Regions from separate parts of the Shewanella frigidimarina NCIMB 400 genome, predicted to be linked through region 2. Evidence: predicted binding sites of a transcription regulator. Region 2 holds the regulator's gene; each other region holds the start of a gene.
The links. Region 2 encodes sigma-54, which starts transcription at its own class of promoters, with help from an activator protein. Its sites were predicted from a motif close to GTTGGCACGNNNNTNGNNT; they were not measured.

Region 1 (7,381 bases), 690 kb from region 2:
GCCTACACTGTCACCGAGTGCTAAGTTTCTGGCTTATTATCAGCAAGGTAACGTATTTCTGTTAGATATTGCATCTCAACGTCGAGTTAATTTGACTGCTAGTATTACGACACCTTTTGCTGATGAAGACCATGACTATCCCAGTGCTGCACCCGGTTACGGATTTGGTCCTTGGTTAGCCGATGATAGTGCGATAACCGTTTATGATAAATATGATGTATGGCAGTTTAGTACCACATCTAACCAAGGGTTTATGTTAACCAATGGCGAGGGGCGAAAGCAGAAAACTCAATTCAGACTAGTTGGCTTAGTGAAGGATGAATTGTTACCCGCGGTAGTGAATGATGCTGAAACTGTACTATTGCAAGGTTATAGTCATCTATCAAAAGCAGACGGATTTTTTAGCGCTCAAATTGGCATAGCGGGTGTGAAGCGCTTAACCGAAAGCAACAGTAAATTAACGTTGCTTGCCAGAGCAAATAAAGCCTCGACAGTGGTGTTTTCGAAACAGCGCTATGATTTGTATCCTGATTTATATATTGCAGCTAATACCTCACCACAGAACGCCCAACAGGTGACCCAACTGGATAAGCAGCGTAAACCCTTTAAATGGGGAAATGCGGAGCTAGTACATTGGCGAGATGGTGACGGGGTTAACATGGATGGAGTCCTCATTAAGCCAACAAATTACCAAGCCGGTAAACAGTATCCAACCTTAGTGTATTTCTATCGTTTTATGAGTGATAGGTTGCATGCATTTCCTGATATGAAACTCAATCATCGACCTAACTTTGCTTGGTATGCAGATAATGGATATGCGATTTTCTTACCTGATATTCGTTTTGAGATTGGTTATCCTGGGATTTCCTCAGTTAAAGCCTTGACCGCTGGCGTCCAAAAATTGATAGCGATGGGAGTTGCCGATCCTGATGCTGTTGGTATTCAAGGGCATTCTTGGGGCGGCTATCAGAGTGCTTATGCGGTAACCCAAACCAATATCTTTAAAGCGGTAGTCACAGGTGCTCCGGTGTCGAATATGACCAGTGCTTACAGTGGTATTCGCCATGGTTCAGGGTTAGCAAGACAATTTCAATATGAAACCGGTCAAAGTCGAATGGGTGAGAGTCTGTTCAAGGCACCACAAAGGTACATTGAAAACTCGCCTATTTTTTATGTTGATCGCATCCAAACACCCATGATGATTATGTTTGGTGATAAAGATGATGCAGTGCCTTGGGAGCAGGGAGTTGAGTTGTATCTAGCAATGCGTCGAGCAGGGAAGGATGTGGTGTTTTTACAATATGAAGATGAGCCACATCATTTGAAAAAGTATCCCAATAAACTTGATTATACCATTAAGATGAAGCAGTACTTCGATCATTACTTGAAAGGTGAGCAAGCCCCTAATTGGCTTCGCCAAGGTGAAGCTTATCAGGAATATAAAAAAGTAGATTAAACCGCTATCAATGTTTATCTAAATGAACAAAAAAACGCCCTATGCTGATACAGATAGGGCGTTTTTTATTATTGATACCACCGATATAGAACGAGTTATTGCGGATCTTGATGGGTTATTGGCACAGCAAAATATTGATCTTCAGTGTCTTGTCCCCATGCAATCAGCAGATTATCTCTGAATAACAATGGCGTGCACTCTTCTTTAGTGGTTTCACCGTCTGATTTTATATGGTGGGTACGGTAATACATCACTTGATATTGTCCATCTATGCCGGTTTTGGCTTCGACAAAATCTGCACTGCCTAATAATGTTCTGATCTCATCAAGGCTTTGACCAAAGCTGACTTCGCTCATTTTTTGTAAATTGAACGCCTGGCGATCATCCCAAGCTCTGTCTTCTGGCTGTGGTTCATAAACAAAAATCACCACGGCAACAAACAGTAAATAGGCAGTGAAAATTCCACCGATGATATATGTCACTTTATTGTTCATAATCTGGATAATCCATTATGGTATTAATGTCGTTGACTGTATGTAAGCTCAACTCTGGATAATAAACGGTTATCATCTAGTATTTAGTTCCGCTATCTGCATTGTATCGGCTTACCATAAACCTACTATTATGATGTAAAACCCTTGGCAACATCCGTGGCAATAGTGATATAGCAGACTCTAAATACATTCGTTTTAACGCTATAGCCCATCCTTTATCCAGAGTGGCAGTTAGCTTATTATGACATTAGTTTGTTATCGGATTGATCCTAAATTGTTTCAAATTAATATTCAGTGGAATATCGCATTGTAACTGGGCTAATTTATAACTAATTCTGGCTATCTCTTTTCCTTCGGCTAATTTAAGTGCTTGCTTGGCGCCAAGGTTATCTAAAGAGCGATATAAATTAGCCAGCGTTCTAAATTTATTGAGTAAATCAGCTGCAGATTTTGGGCCTATCCCCATAATTCCGGGTATTTTATTGCCGCTGTCACCTGCTAGTGCAATAAAGTCGAGCATTTGGTATTGCTCTATTCCCAGTTTCTTTTCATATTGTTCAACATCAAAAACCTGTTGATTAAAATGATCCCACAAGGTGAGGTTTTTAGTTGGTAACTGGCTAAAGCCTTTGTCGGTTGACACGATAATAACTTCTCCCTTATTGCTGATCATTTTCATCGCAATGGTGGCGATAACATCATCGGCTTCAGATTGAGCGTCAAAGGAGTTGATATCGTGTTCTGCAAGTGTGGCTTTGATATTTACCAAGCCATCACTTAATGCCGTTGGCATGGGTTTACGACCTTTCTTGTAATCGCTGTACAGTGTTTTGCGCCAGGATGGCTCATTGCCATCCCAAACGACCATGCAATGGGTTGGTTGATGTTGCAGCAACATTTTTTTAGATGCAGCTAAAACGCGCTCTTGAACGCTGGCAATATCGTTTTCATCAGGTAACACCGCATGAATGCGGCGTACGAGGTTGAGTCCGTCAATTATGAGTAGTTTATTCATTTGTTTTTATTATGTCGTAGCAGGGCACGTAAGCGCTTCCTGGCAGTTTCATTCGTTGTTGTTTAACAAAAGCGTTTAATAGCTTATCCATCATGAGCATAAGCTTAGCATCACCTTCAATCTTAAAGGGACCAAACTCTTGAATCAACTTGATGGTGTCGCCTTTTACATTACCAGCGACAATACCTGAAAACGCTTTACGTAAGTTAGCGGCAAGCTCTGCCTTGTTTTCTTGAAAATAGAGATTTAAATTTGCCATAACTTCATGGGTCGGCGCAAAGGGTAATTGAAATTCGGGTTCAATTTTGAGAGACCATTGATACTGGTAAGCATCGCATTTTTCTTTACGGTAGATTTTTACCTCTTCCATTCCTTGCTTCATTATTTGCGCCACTTTGGCTGGATCATCAATAATGATTTGATACTTACTCTGTGCTTCTGCGCCTAATGTCGCCCCGATAAACTCATCGATAACGGTAAAATACTCTGCACTTTCAGCTGGTCCAGTTAACACTAGTGGAAAGGATGCATGGCAATTGTCTTTATTTAATAAAATACCTAAAAAGTAGAGTAATTCTTCAGCCGTTCCGGCTCCGCCAGGGAAAATGACAATACCATGGCCTAAACGGACAAAGGCTTCTAGGCGTTTTTCTATATCGGGTAAAATAACTAATTCATTAACAATTTGGTTGGGTGGTTCTGCTGCAATAATACTGGGTTCGGTTAAACCTATATAACGGGCATTATGAACACGTTGTTTTGCGTGGGCTATTGCTGCGCCTTTCATTGGGCCTTCCATTGCGCCAGGGCCGCAACCGGTGCAAATATCTAATCTACGAAGCCCTAGTTGGTAGCCGACATCACGGGTATATTGGTATTCAACTGCATTGATGCTGTGTCCTCCCCAACAAACGACTACATTAGGATCTTTCATTGGCGAGATAGCTTGAGCATTGCGTAAAATATCAAACACAACATTGGTAATGTGGCTAGCATTGCTTAAGTCAATATGCTTTAAATTTTCGTACTTGTTGCTGATGTATATAATATCGCGGAGAACTGCAAACAAATGTTCTTGAATACCGACAATGATTTCACCGTCGACGAAGGCTTGTAGAGGAGGGTTGATGAGTTCAATTTGTATGCCTCTTTCGCGCTGTAAAATATTAAGGCTAAAAGATTCATAGCGAGTAAACAGTTCTTCAGAACTGTCGCTGATAAGCCCTGAAGCTAACACTGCGAGTGAGCAATTTCGATATAATTGGTAAAGGTCACTTTTTGCGCCTTGTTTTAGGCGCTCGACTTCTAATTGAGAAAGCTGATCTAGACTACCACGTGGACTAATTTTTACTATCATAAGCAACTCCTTTGGACTCGAGTATTTGATGCCGAGTCCAAAGAAAATCGTCTTGGGATGGGCTAGATATCAATTACGACTCGGTCTCTGCCGTTGTTTTTTGCTTGGTATAATGCAGCATCGGCTCTTTCGAAAGCTTCTTCAAGCGTTTCGTTTTCCATGACTTGTGCAGCACCTATAGATAATGTAACTGTAATTCTCTGATTTTTAAACTTAAACGGAATATTTTTGATTTTCTCTCTTACGCGATTCAATAATTGAGAGATATGCTCATCAGTAACATCAGGTAATAGTAATACAAATTCCTCACCGCCATAACGAGCGACAAACTCACTATCACGTAATGAATTTTTTAATGCCATAGCGATGACTTGCAGGGTTTTATCACCGGTACTGTGGCCAAAGTTATCGTTAATATTTTTAAAGTGGTCTATGTCTGTAATGGCTATCCACAATGGCGTTTTAAAGCGGACATGGTTGCGATATTCTTGCTCCATGCGATCTTCTAATGCCGTACGGTTTGCCAATTGGGTAAGCGGATCGAGAAGGTTGAGCTTTTGATGTTCAAATAGCTTTTCTTTGTAACTATTCGCTTCCTGGCTCATTGAATTGAGCTCTTTACGCATTGACTCTATAGATTTACGTAAGATGGTTTGCTCACGTTGTTCTAATGCCTCTTTACGAGACAGTGAATCGCGAAGCGAAGATAACTGCACTGTCAGTTGAATCTTTAATTGGCTAAGATCATAGGCATCTACCACTAACTCGTCGGCGTTATTGACGCGTAAATTTATTTCTTTATTTAATTGGCCTTTAAGTTGCTCACAACGTTGGTTATTGTTATGGGTGTTATTGACCACATCGCGAACGATAGTCAGAGCATCATTGAGGGCAAATAAAAAGTCTTGTGATGCGGTTTTTTCGCGAGCAATATTCTCTAACAGCAGGCTCAATATCGATTGGTAAGATTCCAGTAAGTTATTTAAGCTGATATCACCAAGTAACACTTCTTTTATAACTAGAATTTGGTCGCGTTGATCTTTTCTAAATTCAATTTCAGCAATTTTAGCTGCAAGCTCTTTAGCTAGCTGAACATGGTGAGGCAAGATCTCGTAATTGTCGGCATCTGCAAATTCATGTTTTAAAATTTCTTCGTAGAAAAAAATCAGTTTTTCTACTTTAGGGATATATTCCCATACTGTATGGAATGGTTTGCCTAATTCTTGCTTAAAGTAGGTGATTTCTTTTTTTAATTTATCTGGAGCAGAGTTAATTCGTTGGATCTGACGGATCACTCGATTGAGCCCATTACGACTGTCTTCTAAACGAGTCATTGTATGGTTATATTGAGATTTTAATAATCTTTCGATATCGACGAGTTCTGGTAGTGCTTCGTCAATTTGCTCAAAATCGTGCATATGATGGCGCAATTTAGCCAGTTTATTATCGAGTTCTAAATTTTGCCCTTTACAAGCAAGACTCAGATGAGTGATAAATTGAATTAATGTTTTCAATTTATCATTGCGATCGGTATTAATCTCTTCCAGAGCAAGTTTAGCTGCATGGAGCTTTTGCTTCATCAACGAAATTTGAGTTATCGCTGTATTTGACTCTTTCATTTTGCAGTGCCTGCTCTCATTTTCAACTAAAGGCATCTATTGCCGTGATTGGGATATTAATTTAGACAGCAAATGGAATTTATAGTAACTAACCTATCATCGATTAACATTATAGTAATGTTATCTCAATAATGTTGTGCAGCAAATCCAATTACCATACAAAATCTCATAACTGGCTACAATTGCATATTTATTAAACGATTAGTTTTTCGGCCAGTTGATATCTTGGGTGTTACGATTACTTTCCGCACGAATGATGCCGCGATTAAGTGCTTGAGTCAGATTTAAATATAGTGGGCGCATAAAAACAGCCGCTGGTGCAAAATTAAGTGGTCGCAATGAAACATAAGCGGGTTGCTCTGTTATCTCCATTGCTGCAGCTAGTGCGAATTGCAATGTTTCAAATTGTAATTCTGCACTGATGCTGGCATCTGGGTTGCCCAGTAATGGTAAATTAATGTGGCCAATACTGGCATGTTGAACCGCGGATAGGCTAGCAAAGTTAGGAATGGTAAATTGGGTCTCTTGTAATTGTTTAAGACACTCAATGACAGCATGTAAGATATTTTCGGCGTCATATTGCTTATCGAAATAACATGCAATTAATCCTGAACGAATGATAAACACTTCAGTATCTAAATGTTTACAGAACTGGCTATTAAAATGTTGCATTAATGCTACAGACTCAGTGAGGCCAAGCTGAATATCAATATTGTTTAATTTATTAATATTCACTAACGCAAGCGTTTTAGATTCTGTGTGTTTTAGTGTGCTTATCCGTTGAATAAACGCCCTGTAACCTTGTGCTTGTGTTATTGGGTCTATGGTATTTAAACGTTGGGCGTTAAGGTATAAAGTATTTCGTTGCTGAAATTTTCTGTAGATAAATATCAACACGATAATCGCAATACTAAAACCGAGAATTAATACTAAAATGATAAATTGATTGTATTTATTTTTCGCAGTTTGTTGTTGTAGTTTATTTTGCAATAAACCCAGCTCGAATTTTAGTTTTTGTTCAGTGAGTTCAGAGAAATCATTTGTTTGTTCGGATTTTTCTTGCGATGTATTGATCAGTTCAACAATGGCATCGACTGTTGCAAGTGCTGCGTTGGGATTGTTAGTTTTTCGATATGCGGTAGATAAATAGCCTAATGCTTCTGTTTGCACATCATTTAAATGTTTCTTTTTAGCCAGTTCAATAGCCTTACTCGCATGATCAATCGCCTCATTCCACATGCCTTCACTAGTATTTATTTGGGCAAATAGTAGTTCGTTGTGTACTAAGTAATGTTCTACTTTTCGAGCCCTAAATATATCATTTGCACGTTGCATTACGTTCAATGCTGCTTGGATATTATTTAATTTGAAGTAAGCTTCGCCTAAGTTGTTGTAGGTGAGTCCTATGGCTATTTCATTTCCCATACGCTCATTGACTTG
Region 2 (7,381 bases):
CTCTGTGAATGAGTTTATGTGTGAAAAAGCCTTATGCGTATAGAAGCGTCGTCGACGTTCGTAAAATTGCGCTAGGCTGCGCAATTTTACGGATGACATGATACGTAAGCGTTAAATCAATGAACTAGTTCATTAAAAATAGTGTGGCTAGGCCTAAAAATGCAAATAAGCCAACGACATCGGTTACTGTGGTTAACACCATGCCACCTGCGAGCGCTGGGTCTATATTTAATTTTTTTAACATTATTGGGATGGTGGCGCCAGCAAAGCCTGCTACCGTCATATTAATCAGCATGGCACTGCCAATTAGCCCTCCTAATGCGATGTCATCTTTCCAAAGCCATACCGCAAAAAATACCAAAATAGACCACATTATGCCGTTCAATAATCCGATGCCTAGTTCCTTGCCGATTAACCAACGCGAGTTACTTTGGCCAATATGCCCAAGTGCAATACCACGGATCACTAGTGCTAAAGTTTGATTGCCTGCAACTCCACCCATACTTGGTACTATGGTCATTAAAATCGCGATGGTGGCAAATTGCTCCAAGGTGCCTTCAAACATATTACTCACAGATGAGGCTAGTAATGCAGCAAATAAATTGATGGTCAGCCATAGAGAGCGTCTTAGAGTACTTTTGAGCACTGGCCCAAAGGTATCTTCATCATCATCCATACCAGCCATTCCCATCATTGAATGTTCGGCATCTTCGCGGATCACATCAATAACGTCATCGATAGTAATTCGGCCAAGTAATTTTGCTTGGCTGTCGACGACAGGGGCAGATATCCAATCCATTCGTTCAAATTTTTGAGCCACATCTTTGTCAGACATCTCTACAGGAATACTTTCTAATTCTGTGTCCATAATACTGCGGACTGTTACGCTTGGATCGCATGTGAGTAAATCGGCTAATCTTACCCCGCCTAAAACATGATCTTGGCGGTCAACGACATATAACGTATCCGTTGTATCGGGTAAATGTCCCCGTTGTCGTAAATAGCGTAATACCACTTCGATATTGACATCTGGCCGTAGGGTGACGGTATCGGTATTCATGATACTGCCGGCAGTATCATCCGGGTAACGCAATGCTTGCTCTACTCTATCTCTGTCTTGGCTTCGCATTGATTTGAGTACTTTCTTGTAAACATCATCGGGTAAACTACGAAGAATATAGGCGAGATCATCTGTATCCATGCCTATTGTGGCCTGGGCAAGCTTCTCTGGGGTCATGCTGCTAATTAGGGAGTCTTTAAGTTCTTCGCCTAACTCATCAAGAATTTCACCAGCATATTGTTGATCAATAAGTTGCCATAGCACCTGACGATTTTTGGGCGGTGATGATTCGAGAATAAGGGCGACATCGTTAGGTGACATGGTATGTAGCATGTTACGGGCGTGAACAAACAGGCCGCTGTCTAGCGCTTGAACCAGTTGATTGAGACGTTGCTCTGTTATCTCATTGTCTAGGTACTCTTTACCCATATATCTACTTCCTATTCGTCATACTTATATTATTCAGTATGTAATTATTCTGGGTTTCTCAGGTTGTACAGTTCAAGGCGTATAAATGCAGAAATAGCTGTCTTTACGTAAGACGATGAAATGCAGAAAGAGAATACTTAAATACTTCTGCGGTGAAATTCTGCAGCAGCCAATGCTGCTTTACATACTATAGACGTACCACTTCACGGAAGCAGAATTACACTGGATCCGTTGCTAGAAGCGGCTCTGTCTTTATCATGTTAAACGCTAAACTCCTGCAGAATGGAATGATACTAATGAGATTGGCATCAACTGCATGAGATAAACCTAAGGGCTAATATTTTTGAGGGACTGATGTCTATTGGTGATCATCAATGTCGTGACAGTTTGGTTAGTATGGCCTAGCCATATAGAGACCGCATGCAATAAGGATAACGGTTATTTAAAACATGAGTAACTGCAGCTATTCACAAATTACAGGCTATTTATAAATTTAATTCGATTAAAAATTAACAAGATTCATCAAATTTAGCATTAATGAGATCACACACTGCGTTTAATGCCACTTCAGCATCAGGGCCTTGAGCAGTAACAGTAATCATTTTACCAATACCACTTTCAAGCATTAATAACCCCAGCACACTTGCAGCGCTGGCATTTTTTTCACCTTGAGTTAAGGTGATGTTAGCATCAAAATCCGCAGCTAATACTGCGAGTTTTGTTGCTGCACGGGCATGTAATCCCAATTTATTTGAAATGGTCACTTGGCGTTCAAGTTTGATCATTGACGCGATCCTATGCTCACTTAGTTATTAGTATCACTGATATTTAACTCTCTGTGGCGAGCATTAACCGTGTGTTTACTACCTTGTCTAAACCGTTTAGCTAATTGATCTGCAATATATACCGAACGGTGCTGACCACCAGTACAACCAATCGCGATGGTAAGGTAACTGCGATTATTACGTTCTAGATGTGGCATCCAAGTTTCAAATAGATTTTCAATTTGCCAAATAAACTTATTCACTAATGGCTGACGCCCTAAAAACTCTTGTACGGGTTCGTCTAAACCCGTAAATGGACGCAGCTCAATTTCCCAGTGCGGGTTAGGTAAAAAGCGTACATCAAACATAAAGTCAGCTTCTGTCGGCATTCCGTGTTTAAAACCAAAAGATTCAAAGTTAATCACTAACTCTTTATCAACACTGCCTAATAATATTTGCCTAACTTGGTCGCTTAATTCGTAGATATTTAGTGCAGAAGTGTCGATGTAGTGATCAACAATTTTTGCGATCGGTTCGAGTAAACGGCCTTCTAATTTGATCGCTTCTTGTAGTGAAATATGATTTTTAGATAATGGGTGTAATCGACGTGTTTCGCTGTAACGTTTAAGCAATACTTTGTCATTGGAATTTAAAAAGAAGCTGATAATTTCAGTGTCATTCTCAAGTAGTGCCAATTGGTCTTGAAGCACTTTACCTTGTTCTGCAATGTTACGAACATCAACACTAATCGCAACCAAATCATTGCTACCCTTAAGCTGGGCTAATAATGTGCCAATAAGTGGTAAAGGCAAATTATCAACACAATAATATCCTAGGTCTTCTAATACTCTCAGGGCAACGGATTTTCCTGAGCCCGAACGTCCCGATACTATGACAAGTTTCATGCAGTAATAACCTGATAAAGTTCTGTTGCGTCGTGAGTTTTGCGAAGCTGTTTCAATATTTGCTTATCGCTTAACTTTTGGGCCATGCTTGATAACGTGCCTAAATGTTGTTGGCACTGGTCGGCAGGTACTAACAAAGCAAATAAAAGATCCACGGGCTGTTTATCGATTGCATCAAAGGCAATGGCTTCTTCACATTTAATAAATATCGCGATAGGGTGATCGATGGTCGTTAATCGACCATGAGGTATCGCAATGCCATTTCCTATACCTGTGCTACCCATTTTCTCTCTCGCTAACAGGCTTTCAAAAACCTCTTGCGAAGACAGGGTTGGGTACTGGGCAGCGACTAAATTGCTGATGAGTTCCAGTACTTTTTTCTTACTGCCCGGTGTGGCACAGGTAGTGCATTCCGGCTGCAGAATGGTACAAAGTTCCATCGTTAGTGTTTTGTATTCTTCTCTTTGTGTTTAATTACCTGACGGTCGAGTTTATCGATCAGGGCGTCTATTGCAGCATACATATCAGTATTTTCTGACATTGCGAAAATCTCTGCGCCATTAACGTTGATTTTAGCTTCTGCTTTTTGTTGTAATTTTTCTACATTGAGCACAACGTGTACATTATGGATCTGATCGAAGTGCCGTTCAAGCTTTGAAAATTTACCTTGGACGTATTCACGTAAAGATTCTGTGATTTCGACATGATGTCCAGTCAGACTTATTTGCATAAAAAATCCTCCATTGCCTAGTAGGTTATAAACTCTTACGTTGGTTTGAGGGCGGGATCATCATTGCTTCACGGTATTTTGCAATCGTACGACGCGCAACGTTTATGCCCTGTTCTGCCAGAAGCTGAGCCATTTTACTGTCGCTCAGTGGTTTTTTCTGGTTTTCTGCGGCAACCAGCTTTTTGATAAAAGCACGAATGGCTGTAGATGAGCATTCCCCGCCATCGTCAGTACTGACATGGCTAGAGAAGAAGTATTTTAGTTCAAACAACCCTCGTGGGGTGTGCATATATTTTTGTGTGGTGACTCGTGAAATGGTCGATTCGTGCATCTCTACTGCTTCCGCAATATCATTGAGCACCATAGGCTTCATGGCTTCTTCGCCATATTCAAAAAAGCCTTGCTGAAATTGTACAATGCAATTTGCCACTTTAAGTAAAGTATCGTTGCGACTTTCAATACTTTTAATAAACCATTTAGCCTCTTGCAGATGGCCTCGAATAAATTGACTATCCGACGGGTTTTTACTGCCTCTAGCCATGGCCGCGTATTGCTGATTAACACCAATTTTAGGCATGTTGTCTGGGTTTAACTCTACAACCCAGCGACCATTTTTCTTTAATACAGTGACATCGGGAATAACGTATTCATCATCCATTGGGGTAATTAATAAACCAGGACGAGGATTGAGTGTCTGAATTAGAGTGATTGCGTCACGTAATTCATTTTCTTTTAGTTTTGTTTTACGCATCAATAATCTGAAATCACGGCCAGCAATTAAATCTAAATAGCCTTTAATTAACAAACGAGCATTATCGATATGTGGTGTGTCGTTAGAGAATTGTGCTAATTGAATAAATAGACATTCACTTAAATCACGTGCAGCAACACCAACAGGGTCAAAGTGTTGAACGCGTTTTAATACCGCTTCAACTTCATCAAGTTCCACATTTTCATCACCCATGGCTTCAAGAATATCTTCGGTACTTTGGGTTAAATAACCGCGTTCATCTATGGCATCAATAATGGCGGTGGCAATGGCGAGATCAGTGTCTGAAAATGGGGTAAGATTTTTTTGCCATTCTAAATGTTCGTACAAACCTTCGGTCGTTTCACCTTGAAAGGGCATGTCGTCATCGCGCATGCTCGCACTGCCTGAACCTGACATTGGTGAGGCTGTGTACACTTCGTCCCATGTGGTATCCATGGCTAAATCATCCATGGTTTCTTTGGTCATGGATTCTGCAATGTCGACAGTGGAAGTATCTTTTTCGACATTAACAATGCTGTTGTCACTAAAGTCGGTATCCGCTTGGTCGCGATTTTCCTTTAAGGAGTCTTTTGCTTCAGAAAACTCATCTTCTATTTCAAGCAATGGATTTGAATCTAATGCTTGTTGGATTTCCTGCTGTAGCTCCAATGACGATAATTGCAGTAAGCGAATGGCTTGCTGCAATTGTGGGGTCATGGTTAAGTGTTGACCCATTTTAAGTTGGAGTGACGCTTTCATTTACCGCTTATCCCTAGATGATTTTCAATAAAAATGACAATCTCGAAACTGTAATGGATTGCCATATACATCAATGACATTTAACGTTGTTTAGGTATCGTTCAATGAAATGAGTTAGCTAGACTAAAGGCCAGTAAAGTAACTATAGCTTGAATTGTTCACCTAAGTACACAGCACGAACTTGTTGATTACTTAATATCTCATCAGGTGTGCCTTCGGCGATTAAATTACCCTGGCTAACGATATAGGCCCGCTCACAAACGTCTAGCGTTTCACGTACGTTATGGTCGGTAATTAATACCCCTAAACCCCGATTTTTAAGTTGTTGGATGATTTTTTTAATGTCGATGACCGAAATAGGATCAACACCAGCAAAAGGCTCATCAAGCAAAATAAATTTTGGATTAGCAGCTAAAGCGCGCGCAATTTCAACTCGACGACGTTCGCCACCCGATAACGACATGCCTTGGCTGTCGCGTATGTGAGTAATGTGGAATTCTTCGAGTAGATGCTCAAGTTGCTCAATACGTTGGTCTGTACTGAGCTCTTTGCGAGTTTGCAGTACGGCCATTATGTTGTCGTAAACGGTAAGCTTGCGGAAAATACTGGCTTCTTGTGGTAAGTAACCTATACCTTTGCGGGCGCGCAAATGCATTGGATCGGCAGTAAGGTCGTCATCGTCAATTAATATCCGACCTTTATCGCTTTTTACTAAGCCGACAACCATATAAAAGGTGGTTGTTTTACCTGCACCATTAGGGCCTAAAAGACCGACAATTTGGCCGGTTTTAACCGTTAAGCTCACATCTTTAACAACCTGACGAGCTTTATAGCTTTTTGCTAGATTTTCAGCGGTTAAGGTAATTTGGGTCATGGTTTGATCTGCTTGTTAACAGGGATTTTAGGGAGCTTTTGCTTTGGCGCCGACTCGTCTTGGAAATTCTCTGGTTGAATGATGGTGATTACCCGATCTTGTCCTGTACCAGTACTTTCGGCAATCAGCTCTTGAGCACTGATGTTGTACTTGATTTTATTACCGGTAACCTGGCTACCAGATTGATCCAATTTGGCGTTGCCAGTCAATGTGAGTGTAGTGGTGGCAAGGTCATAGCTAATTTCGTTAGCACTTGCAGTACCAATTTTACCGTCATCTAATTCTTGTGAAAATGTAGCAGGGGTGCCAGTAGCAATTAATCTCTTGCTGGTGCTGTTTTCAGGGGTAAACGCCCGTAACTGATCTGCATTGATATTAATCGTGCCTTGGACAATTGTCACCGGACCATTAAAAACAATTTGATTGTTCTTAATGTCGGCAGACTGACTGGCGGAAGCGATTTTCAATTCTTGTTTCAGATCACCTTGTTTCGCTGTGGCTGGCAAACTCAATATGCAAAGTATGCTACTTAGTAACACAACATTGGCGCGAGTGTGGAGACGATTAATGTGGCTCATATGTTCCTTCTACCTGGCTAAGTAGCGATAATTTTTGCGAATTCAAGTCGGCATGCAAGCCTAAACCTTGAATAATAAACCCTTTACCTTTGATGTACACCATCTCTTGTGAGGTGCCTATCATAGTGGTTAAATCCACCGTAATGGCTTGGGTACTCAGTGACTGTAGAGGTTCTTCTATATCAATGGCATCAATAATAACATTATTTTCTAATGTGACTTTGCTGGTATTTTTATTCAATTGCCCACGGTCTGCACTTAATTGCCATTGTGCTTTACCATTTTCAGGGAAAATGAGGTAGATAGGTTTGGTAAAGTGAGTGATGTCGCTTGAAGCGTAATGCTCCATGTGCTCCGCGCTGACTCGACTTTCGACAAAACCTAGTTGATTGAATTCTGTCGTGCGTAGGTTATCTGCAACAAAATCGGGGCGCTCAATACCGCGTATTTGCACCGCATCCATTTCACTGCGTTTTATTTGTGCTTGCCAGTACAATATAAAAGCAAGCCCAAAAAAAGCAATAATACCTA
Region 3 (7,381 bases), 2.2 Mb from region 2:
TGTGTCAGTTGAGATCCCGTTAATCATTTCTGATATTGAAATGCCTGAAATGGATGGCTACACCTTAACGGCTGAAATTCGTAATGATCCAAAATTAAAGAATATCAAAGTTGTATTGCACACATCATTAAGTGGTGTATTTAACCAGGCGATGGTACAAAAAGTAGGGGCTAACGACTTTATTGCTAAGTTTAACCCCGATGAGTTAGCCGCCGCGGTTAACAAACATTTAAGTTTATAAACCTTTTATTATTGCAAAAGATTGCAAAATATTGGAGGTTGAGCTCATAGGCTTACATATTAGGAAGATAATGTGACAGATAAATCACTTGCTGAAGCAGAGTACAATCAATTTAGACTGTTTTTAGAACAGCATAGCGGTATTGTGTTAGGTGAGAACAAACAATATTTAGTACGCAGTCGTTTAGCTCCTTTGATGGGAAAGCATAATTTGCCTTCTTTGTCTGAGGTGGTTAAAAAATCGATGAAACCGATAGAGCGGCAACTGCGCGCTGAAGTGATAGATGCGATGACCACCAATGAAACGTTATGGTTTCGAGACCGTTATCCATTTGAATTACTGCACAATACTCTACTGCCTGAATACAGCAAGCTTGGCAGACCATTAAAAATTTGGTCGGCGGCATGCTCTTCAGGGCAAGAACCTTATTCGTTGGCCATGACGGTGTTGGAATATCAACAGCGTAAACCTGGTACTTTACCAGGAGGCGCGACGATTCAGGCAACAGACTTATCACCTTCTATGTTAGATCGTTGTAAGAATGCTGAATATGATGGTTTAGCACTTGCTCGTGGTTTGTCTGAAGAACGTAAACGTCAGTTTTTTGATGCTTTGCCTTCAGGCAACATGAAAGTTAAAGATAATGTGAAGCGTTTAGTTAACTTTAGAGCCCATAATCTACTTGAAAGTTATAGCTTATTAGGTAAATACGATATTATTTTTTGCCGCAATGTGTTGATTTACTTTGCTCCTGAGGCAAAGGCTAAAATTTTGCGGCAATTTGCTGCCGCACTTAATCCTAAGGGTATTTTATTTTTGGGTGCGTCAGAATCTCTAGCAGGGTTAACCGATGAATTTAATATGGTTCGCTGTAATCCTGGGATCTATTATCAAAAGAAAACCTAGATAATATAATAGTTTAACCTATTTATCATGCCGGCATTCGTCGGCATGTTTGTTTTTGTCTTTTATTCACCCATAAATTAAATTGTTGGCATAACCTTTGCTTTATTTCTATCAGTTAGCTGATGGAGGCAATTTTATGGCGATTAATTTCGATAATGCATTAGGTGTTCACCAATATTCTTTGGGCGTTCGAGCGCAAAGAGCAGAAGTGATTTCAAGTAATATCGCCAATGCCAATACTCCTCATTATAAAGCTCAAGATGTCAATTTTGCTTCTGCTATGCAAGCTGCAAGCTCGCATCAGAAAGGCTTGAGTATGAGCCAAACTACAGAGAAACATTTTGATTTAACGGCGTTAAGTCAACAGCATGTTCAATATCGTATGCCAAATCAAGCTGATACTGGCGATGGTAATACTGTCGATACGCAAAAAGAGCAAGCTGCATTTATGCAAAATGCGCTCGAATATCAAATGTCATTAGGCTTTCTTGAGGGAAAATTTAATGGCATGCGTAAAGCATTGCGAGGTGATTAATTATGAGTTTATTTAATATTTTTAATGTTTCTGGTTCAGGTATGTCTGCGCAGTCAGTGCGTTTGAATACCACCGCCAGTAATATTGCCAATGCTGATTCTGTGTCTAGCAGTGTCGATAAAACCTATCGCGCGCGTCATCCTGTTTTTGAAGCCGAAATGCTAAAAGCCAATAGCCAACAAAATAGCTCACCTGGCGTGACCGTTAAAGGCATTGTCGAAAGTGATAAACCATTATTAAAAGAATATTCGCCAGACCATCCCATGGCGGATGGTGATGGTTTTATCTATAAACCTAATGTCAATGTGATGGAAGAAATGGCGGATATGATTTCTGCATCGCGTTCTTATCAAATGAACGTTCAGGTGGCTGATGCAACAAAGTCTATGTTGCAACAGACATTAAGGATGGGTAAATAGTATGATTATTCAAGGAGGTAACAATGAGCCTCGTTAATTCTTACAGTCAGTCTTTACCGCAACAATCCAGTAGTGCATCTAATACTAGCGCTACAACGAAAAGTTCTGTACAGACAAATACGACTAGCACGACTACGGGTAATCCTTTCCTAGACGGAATTCGTTTGCCTGAAGAAAGCGCTATCCCTGAATCAAAAGATCAGATGTTAAAGCAAGAGGATTTTTTTGCTTTACTTAGTCAGCAGTTGTCGATGCAAGATCCTTTTAAACCGGTTGATAACGATCAAATGATTGCCCAAATGGCATCGTTTTCTACAGTAGATGGTATTTCAAATCTTAATGATGAAATTCTTAACCTTAATACTGTGATGAGTTCTAGCCAGGCGTTACAAGCTTCAGGCTTGGTTGGACGTAAAGTGCTCATTCCTTCTGATACCGGCGCTATCTCTACTGAAAGCTCTGAGATAAAAGGGGTGATCAGTACACCGTCAGCGATTGAAACGATTACGGTAAGGATTGAAGACGAGTCGGGTCAGCTTATTAAGAGCTTTAATGTTGACGGCAGTAAAGGCGGCAATGTTGACGTGACTTGGGATGGTTTAGATAAAAGTGGTAACCCAGCTAAAGCGGGTAATTATGCCATTAAGGCCAGTGGTAAAGTCGATGGAACGTCGGAAGATTTAGCCGTGTCGACTTACGCTCATGTTACTAGTGTGTCATTAGGCACTGTAGCAACAGGAGCAATTTTGAATTTGCGTGGAGTAGGTGGAATTAAGTTATCTGACGTACTCGCAGTATCTGAAACATAGTACGGCTAATAACGAACCGTTAGCTGTCATCATAAATGAATTAAATGTGAGAGGTGTAATATGTCATTTAACATCGCATTGAGTGGTATCGCTGCCGCGCAAAAAGATTTAAATACGACCGCGAATAACATCGCCAACGTCAATACTATTGGTTTTAAAGAATCTCGAGCTGAATTTGCTGACGTTTACGCCAATTCAATTTTTTCTAACAGTAAAACTGCAGTGGGTGGCGGTGCAACTACCACACAAGTTGCGCAGCAGTTTCATCAAGGTAGCTTGCAATTTACCAGTAACTCGTTGGATATGGCGATCAGTGGCGGTGGCTTCTTTGTTACCTCTTCAGAATTAGGTTCGCAAGATCAGTCATACACCCGTGCGGGGGCGTTTAAAGTTGACTCAAGTAATTATATGGTCGACTCAGCAGGTAATTTTTTACAAGGTTTTCCAGTGGATGAAGATGGTAACTCAACTTCAGTGAGTTTAACTACAACTCAACCAATTAAGATACCTGACACAGCAGGTAGCCCTGTGCAAACCGGAAATGTTGGTTTGCAGATGAATCTTAATGTGAGTGAAACAGCCTTAGATCCAGCTAATTTTAATCCTGCTGATTCTGATACATTCAATAATTCCACCTCGGTGACGATTTATGATTCGTTAGGTGAGTCGCATATTATGACTACCTACTTTGTTAAGCCAACGAACGGTTCATATACTGGAGAAAGTAATTGGGTGGCATTTTATGCGGTTGATGGTGACCCTGTTGACGTTGCAAGTGGACCCGGTACTTATTCCACTGATACTGATGGTGATAGCATAGCTGATGGAACAGGAACCGTGTCAGCTGCTAACCCTGGCGGGGCTGCTGGTACATGGTCAGGTGCGGTGCTTAAATTTAACTCTGTAGGTGCTTATACAGGCAGTGATCCTGCCATTATTACCACTGAAGCACTAGGTACCGGAGGTGCGGGTGCTTTAGGTCCTGGGGCGGATGGCACTCAGACTCTTACGATAAAATTTAATAGTCCAACCCAGTATTCATCTCCGTTTGAAGTGACCGAATTAACTCAAGATGGTATTACAGTGGGTCGATTAACCAATGTAGGTATTGGTTCAGATGGTTTAATTACCGCCAGTTATAGTAATGGCTCAACGGTTCCATTATCGCGTGTTGCTTTAGTTCGTTTTGCTAACGAGCAAGGGCTCACTCAAGTGGGTAATACCTCTTGGAAAGCCAGTTTAGATTCAGGAGCCGCATTAGCCGGAGAAGCCAATAGCGGTACATTTGGTAGTATTCGTTCATCAGCGCTTGAACAATCAAACGTTGATTTAACCACAGAGCTGGTAGATTTAATCTCTGCTCAGCGTAACTTCCAGGCTAACTCGCGTACACTTGAAGTCAACAATACTTTGAATCAAACGATATTACAGATCCGCTAAGTTTACGTTTACCTTTACCTTATTAATTTATGTTTACGTGATAATAGGTGTTGCCGTTTACGGCAACACCTTGCCTTTCCCCTTGTTATTGTTACTCCTCGCTACTCTTTGTTATTACCTCACTAGTGTTGATAGATGCTTTTTTGACACTTAGGCGTTATTCGTTAATTTTATTGATTAACCGATTCATGTAGTTACCTCCTTACAACATAACTTAAAACTCATTGGCATGATGCTTGCTTATTCTGTGTATATAGTGTTTTTGCAGAAAGTTTGACGGAGCAAAAAATGGACAAATTTCTTTATATTGCCATGAGTGGCGCAAAGCAAGGGATGAATGCCCTAGCAGTGAGTGCGAACAATCTTGCTAACGCCAATACAGATGGATTTAAAGCAGACATGGTCCAAGCCCGTTCAATGCAGGCTTTTGGTGAAGGCTTGCCTACACGGGTATTTTCGATGATGGAAAGCCCAGGCAGTAACTTTAACGGTGGTCCAATTAAAACCACTGGTCGCGATCTTGATATTGCGGTTAAGGGTGATGGCTGGCTTGCAGTGCAAGCGGCAGATGGTTCTGAAGGATACACCCGTGCGGGCAGTTTGAAAATTGACAGCACAGGTATGTTGTTAAATAGCAGTAACCGTCCGGTAATGGGGGCTTCGGGTCCTATTGTGTTACCTATTCCAGTTGAGAAAATTGAAATTTCCGCCAACGGTATTATTTCAGTACGTCCGCAAGGCGCAACCGCTGAAGTGATAGAAGAGGTCGCGAGGATTAAATTAGTTAATCCGGGCAACGAAAACCTAATGCGCGGTGAAGATGGTTTGTTTCGCCTTATTGCAGGTGGTAATGCTCCAAACGACCCAGGGGTTCAAGTTGAAAGCGGCGCGGTTGAAGGAAGTAATGTGAACTCAGTGCATGAAATGGTCGCCATGATTGATATTCAACGTCAATACGAAATGCAAGTCAAAATGATGAAGAACGCTGAAGAAATTGATCGGGCGTCCACTTCCTTGATGAGAATTAGTTAGGAGTAATTATTATGCATCCAGCGTTATGGATAAGTAAAACCGGTGTCGATGCCCAGCAAACTAACATTGCCGTTATTTCGAATAACGTGGCCAACGCCAGCACTGTCGGATTTAAGAAAAGTCGCGCGGTATTTGAAGACTTACTGTATCAAACGGTTAATCAAGCCGGTGGCATAAGCTCAGATAATAGCAAATTACCCAATGGTTTAAACATTGGTGCAGGTACTAAAGTTGTTGCTACCCAAAAAATGTTTACCCAAGGCAACATGCTTACTACCGATAACTCATTAGATTTAATGATTGAAGGTTCGGGCTTTTTTGAAGTTCAAATGCCGGATGGTACAGCAGCTTACACGCGTAATGGCCAGTTTAGCTTAGACGATACCGGTCAGATTGTAACTCCAGGTTCAGGCTATGTGGTGCAACCGCCAATTACCATCCCGGATGATTCAACCAGTATTACGGTGTCTGCATCGGGCGAAGTATCAGTGCAAACCCCTGGTACCGCAGCAAGTCAGGTTATTGGCCAGTTAACCATGACCGATTTTATTAATCCGGCAGGTTTAGACCCGTTAGGACAAAACTTGTATACCGAAACGGGTGCAAGCGGCACACCTATTCAAGGTACAGCATCGTTAGACGGCTTAGGTTCTATTCGCCAAGGAGCACTAGAAACCTCTAACGTGAATGTAACAGAAGAGTTGGTCAACCTTATTCAAGGTCAACGTATTTACGAGATGAACTCAAAGGTTATCTCGGCAGTTGACCAGATGCTGTCTTATATTAATCAGAATCTCTAAGGAGCTAACATGATTAAATACATTGCGTTAGCCTCAGTGGTGTTATTGGTTGGTTGTAGCTCAACCGCTAAAAAACCGATTGCTGATGATCCATTTTATGCGCCGGTATACCCAGATACAGTACCTACGCAGGTGGCGGCGACGGGGTCTATTTATCTTGATAGCCAAGCATCAAGCTTGTATTCCGATATTCGTGCGCACCGCGTCGGTGACATTATTACCGTGACGTTAAAAGAGTCCACTCAAGCGTCAAAAAGCGCCAATAACGAAATCAAAAAAGGCTCAGATTTAAGCGTAGAGCCAGTTTATGCCGGCGGTAAAAATATTTCCATCAGTGGTGTCCCAATTGATTTAGGTTACTCCGACAGCATGAATACCAAGCGCGAATCTGACGCCGATCAATCTAACAGTTTAGATGGCAGTATTTCGGCCAATATCATCCAAGTGCTAAGTAACGGCAACTTGGTGATCCGCGGTGAAAAATGGATTTCAATTAACAACGGTGATGAGTTTATTCGTGTCACCGGAATGATCCGCAGCGAAGACATTAATCCAGACAATACAATCGATTCGACACGAGTGGCTAACGCTCGTATTCAGTATAGCGGTACCGGTACGTTTGCTGACTCCCAAAAAGTCGGTTGGCTGAGTTCATTCTTTATGAGTGACTGGTGGCCTTTTTAAGGAGTAATGCATGAAAACTAAACTGCTTATGTCGACTGTCGCAGTAGTCGCATCAATACTAATGCTAACCGCGCCTGCACATGCCGAACGGATTAAAGACATCGCCAGTATTCAAGGGGTGCGAAGTAACCAATTAGTGGGTTATGGCTTGGTGGTGGGTTTGCCTGGTACTGGGGAAAAAACCCGTTATACCGAACAAACCTTTAGAACCATGCTCAAAAATTTCGGTATTAATTTACCAGACTCTGTTCGTCCTAATTCAAAGAATGTCGCTGTCGTTGCTGTGCATGCCGAAATGCCGGCCTTTATTAAGCCGGGTCAAAATCTTGACATTACCGTGTCCAGTTTAGGTGAAGCAAAAAGTTTACGTGGTGGCACTTTATTACAAACTTTCTTGAAAGGGGTCGATGGCAATGTGTATGCCATTGCTCAGGGAAGCTTAATTGTAAGTGGTTTTAGTGCCGAAGGGCTAGATGGCTCAATGGTGATTCAAAACACTCCAACCGTTGGCCGTA

Region 1: a site for sigma-54 is predicted at 2,084-2,102, ahead of SFRI_RS14370 (DUF3192 domain-containing protein). Genes of this name have one in related genera too.
Region 3: a site for sigma-54 is predicted at 4,574-4,592, ahead of flgF (flagellar basal-body rod protein FlgF). Genes of this name have one in related genera too.

Annotation. Positions count from the first base shown of each region.
Region 1 covers NC_008345.1:3,335,584-3,342,964, reverse strand. Annotated here, with positions in the region: gene SFRI_RS14375 (S9 family peptidase) at 1-1,456, shown strand, start outside; gene SFRI_RS14370 (DUF3192 domain-containing protein) at 1,552-1,950, opposite strand; gene xni (flap endonuclease Xni) at 2,198-2,965, opposite strand; gene ppnN (nucleotide 5'-monophosphate nucleosidase PpnN) at 2,958-4,322, opposite strand; gene SFRI_RS14355 (sensor domain-containing diguanylate cyclase) at 4,385-5,941, opposite strand; gene SFRI_RS14350 (tetratricopeptide repeat protein) at 6,143-7,381, opposite strand, start outside.
Region 2 covers NC_008345.1:4,021,055-4,028,435, reverse strand. Annotated here, with positions in the region: gene mgtE (magnesium transporter) at 125-1,489, opposite strand; gene SFRI_RS17435 (HPr family phosphocarrier protein) at 1,999-2,274, opposite strand; gene rapZ (RNase adapter RapZ) at 2,295-3,158, opposite strand; gene ptsN (PTS IIA-like nitrogen regulatory protein PtsN) at 3,155-3,598, opposite strand; gene hpf (ribosome hibernation promoting factor) at 3,601-3,888, opposite strand; gene SFRI_RS17415 (RNA polymerase factor sigma-54) at 3,914-5,398, opposite strand; gene lptB (LPS export ABC transporter ATP-binding protein) at 5,541-6,272, opposite strand; gene lptA (lipopolysaccharide transport periplasmic protein LptA) at 6,269-6,850, opposite strand; gene lptC (LPS export ABC transporter periplasmic protein LptC) at 6,837-7,381, opposite strand, start outside.
Region 3 covers NC_008345.1:1,367,814-1,375,194, forward strand. Annotated here, with positions in the region: gene SFRI_RS05980 (chemotaxis protein CheV) at 1-241, shown strand, start outside; gene SFRI_RS05985 (CheR family methyltransferase) at 314-1,147, shown strand; gene flgB (flagellar basal body rod protein FlgB) at 1,284-1,682, shown strand; gene flgC (flagellar basal body rod protein FlgC) at 1,685-2,101, shown strand; gene flgD (flagellar hook assembly protein FlgD) at 2,125-2,910, shown strand; gene flgE (flagellar hook protein FlgE) at 2,971-4,350, shown strand; gene flgF (flagellar basal-body rod protein FlgF) at 4,639-5,382, shown strand; gene flgG (flagellar basal-body rod protein FlgG) at 5,394-6,182, shown strand; gene flgH (flagellar basal body L-ring protein FlgH) at 6,192-6,866, shown strand; gene SFRI_RS06025 (flagellar basal body P-ring protein FlgI) at 6,895-7,381, shown strand, end outside.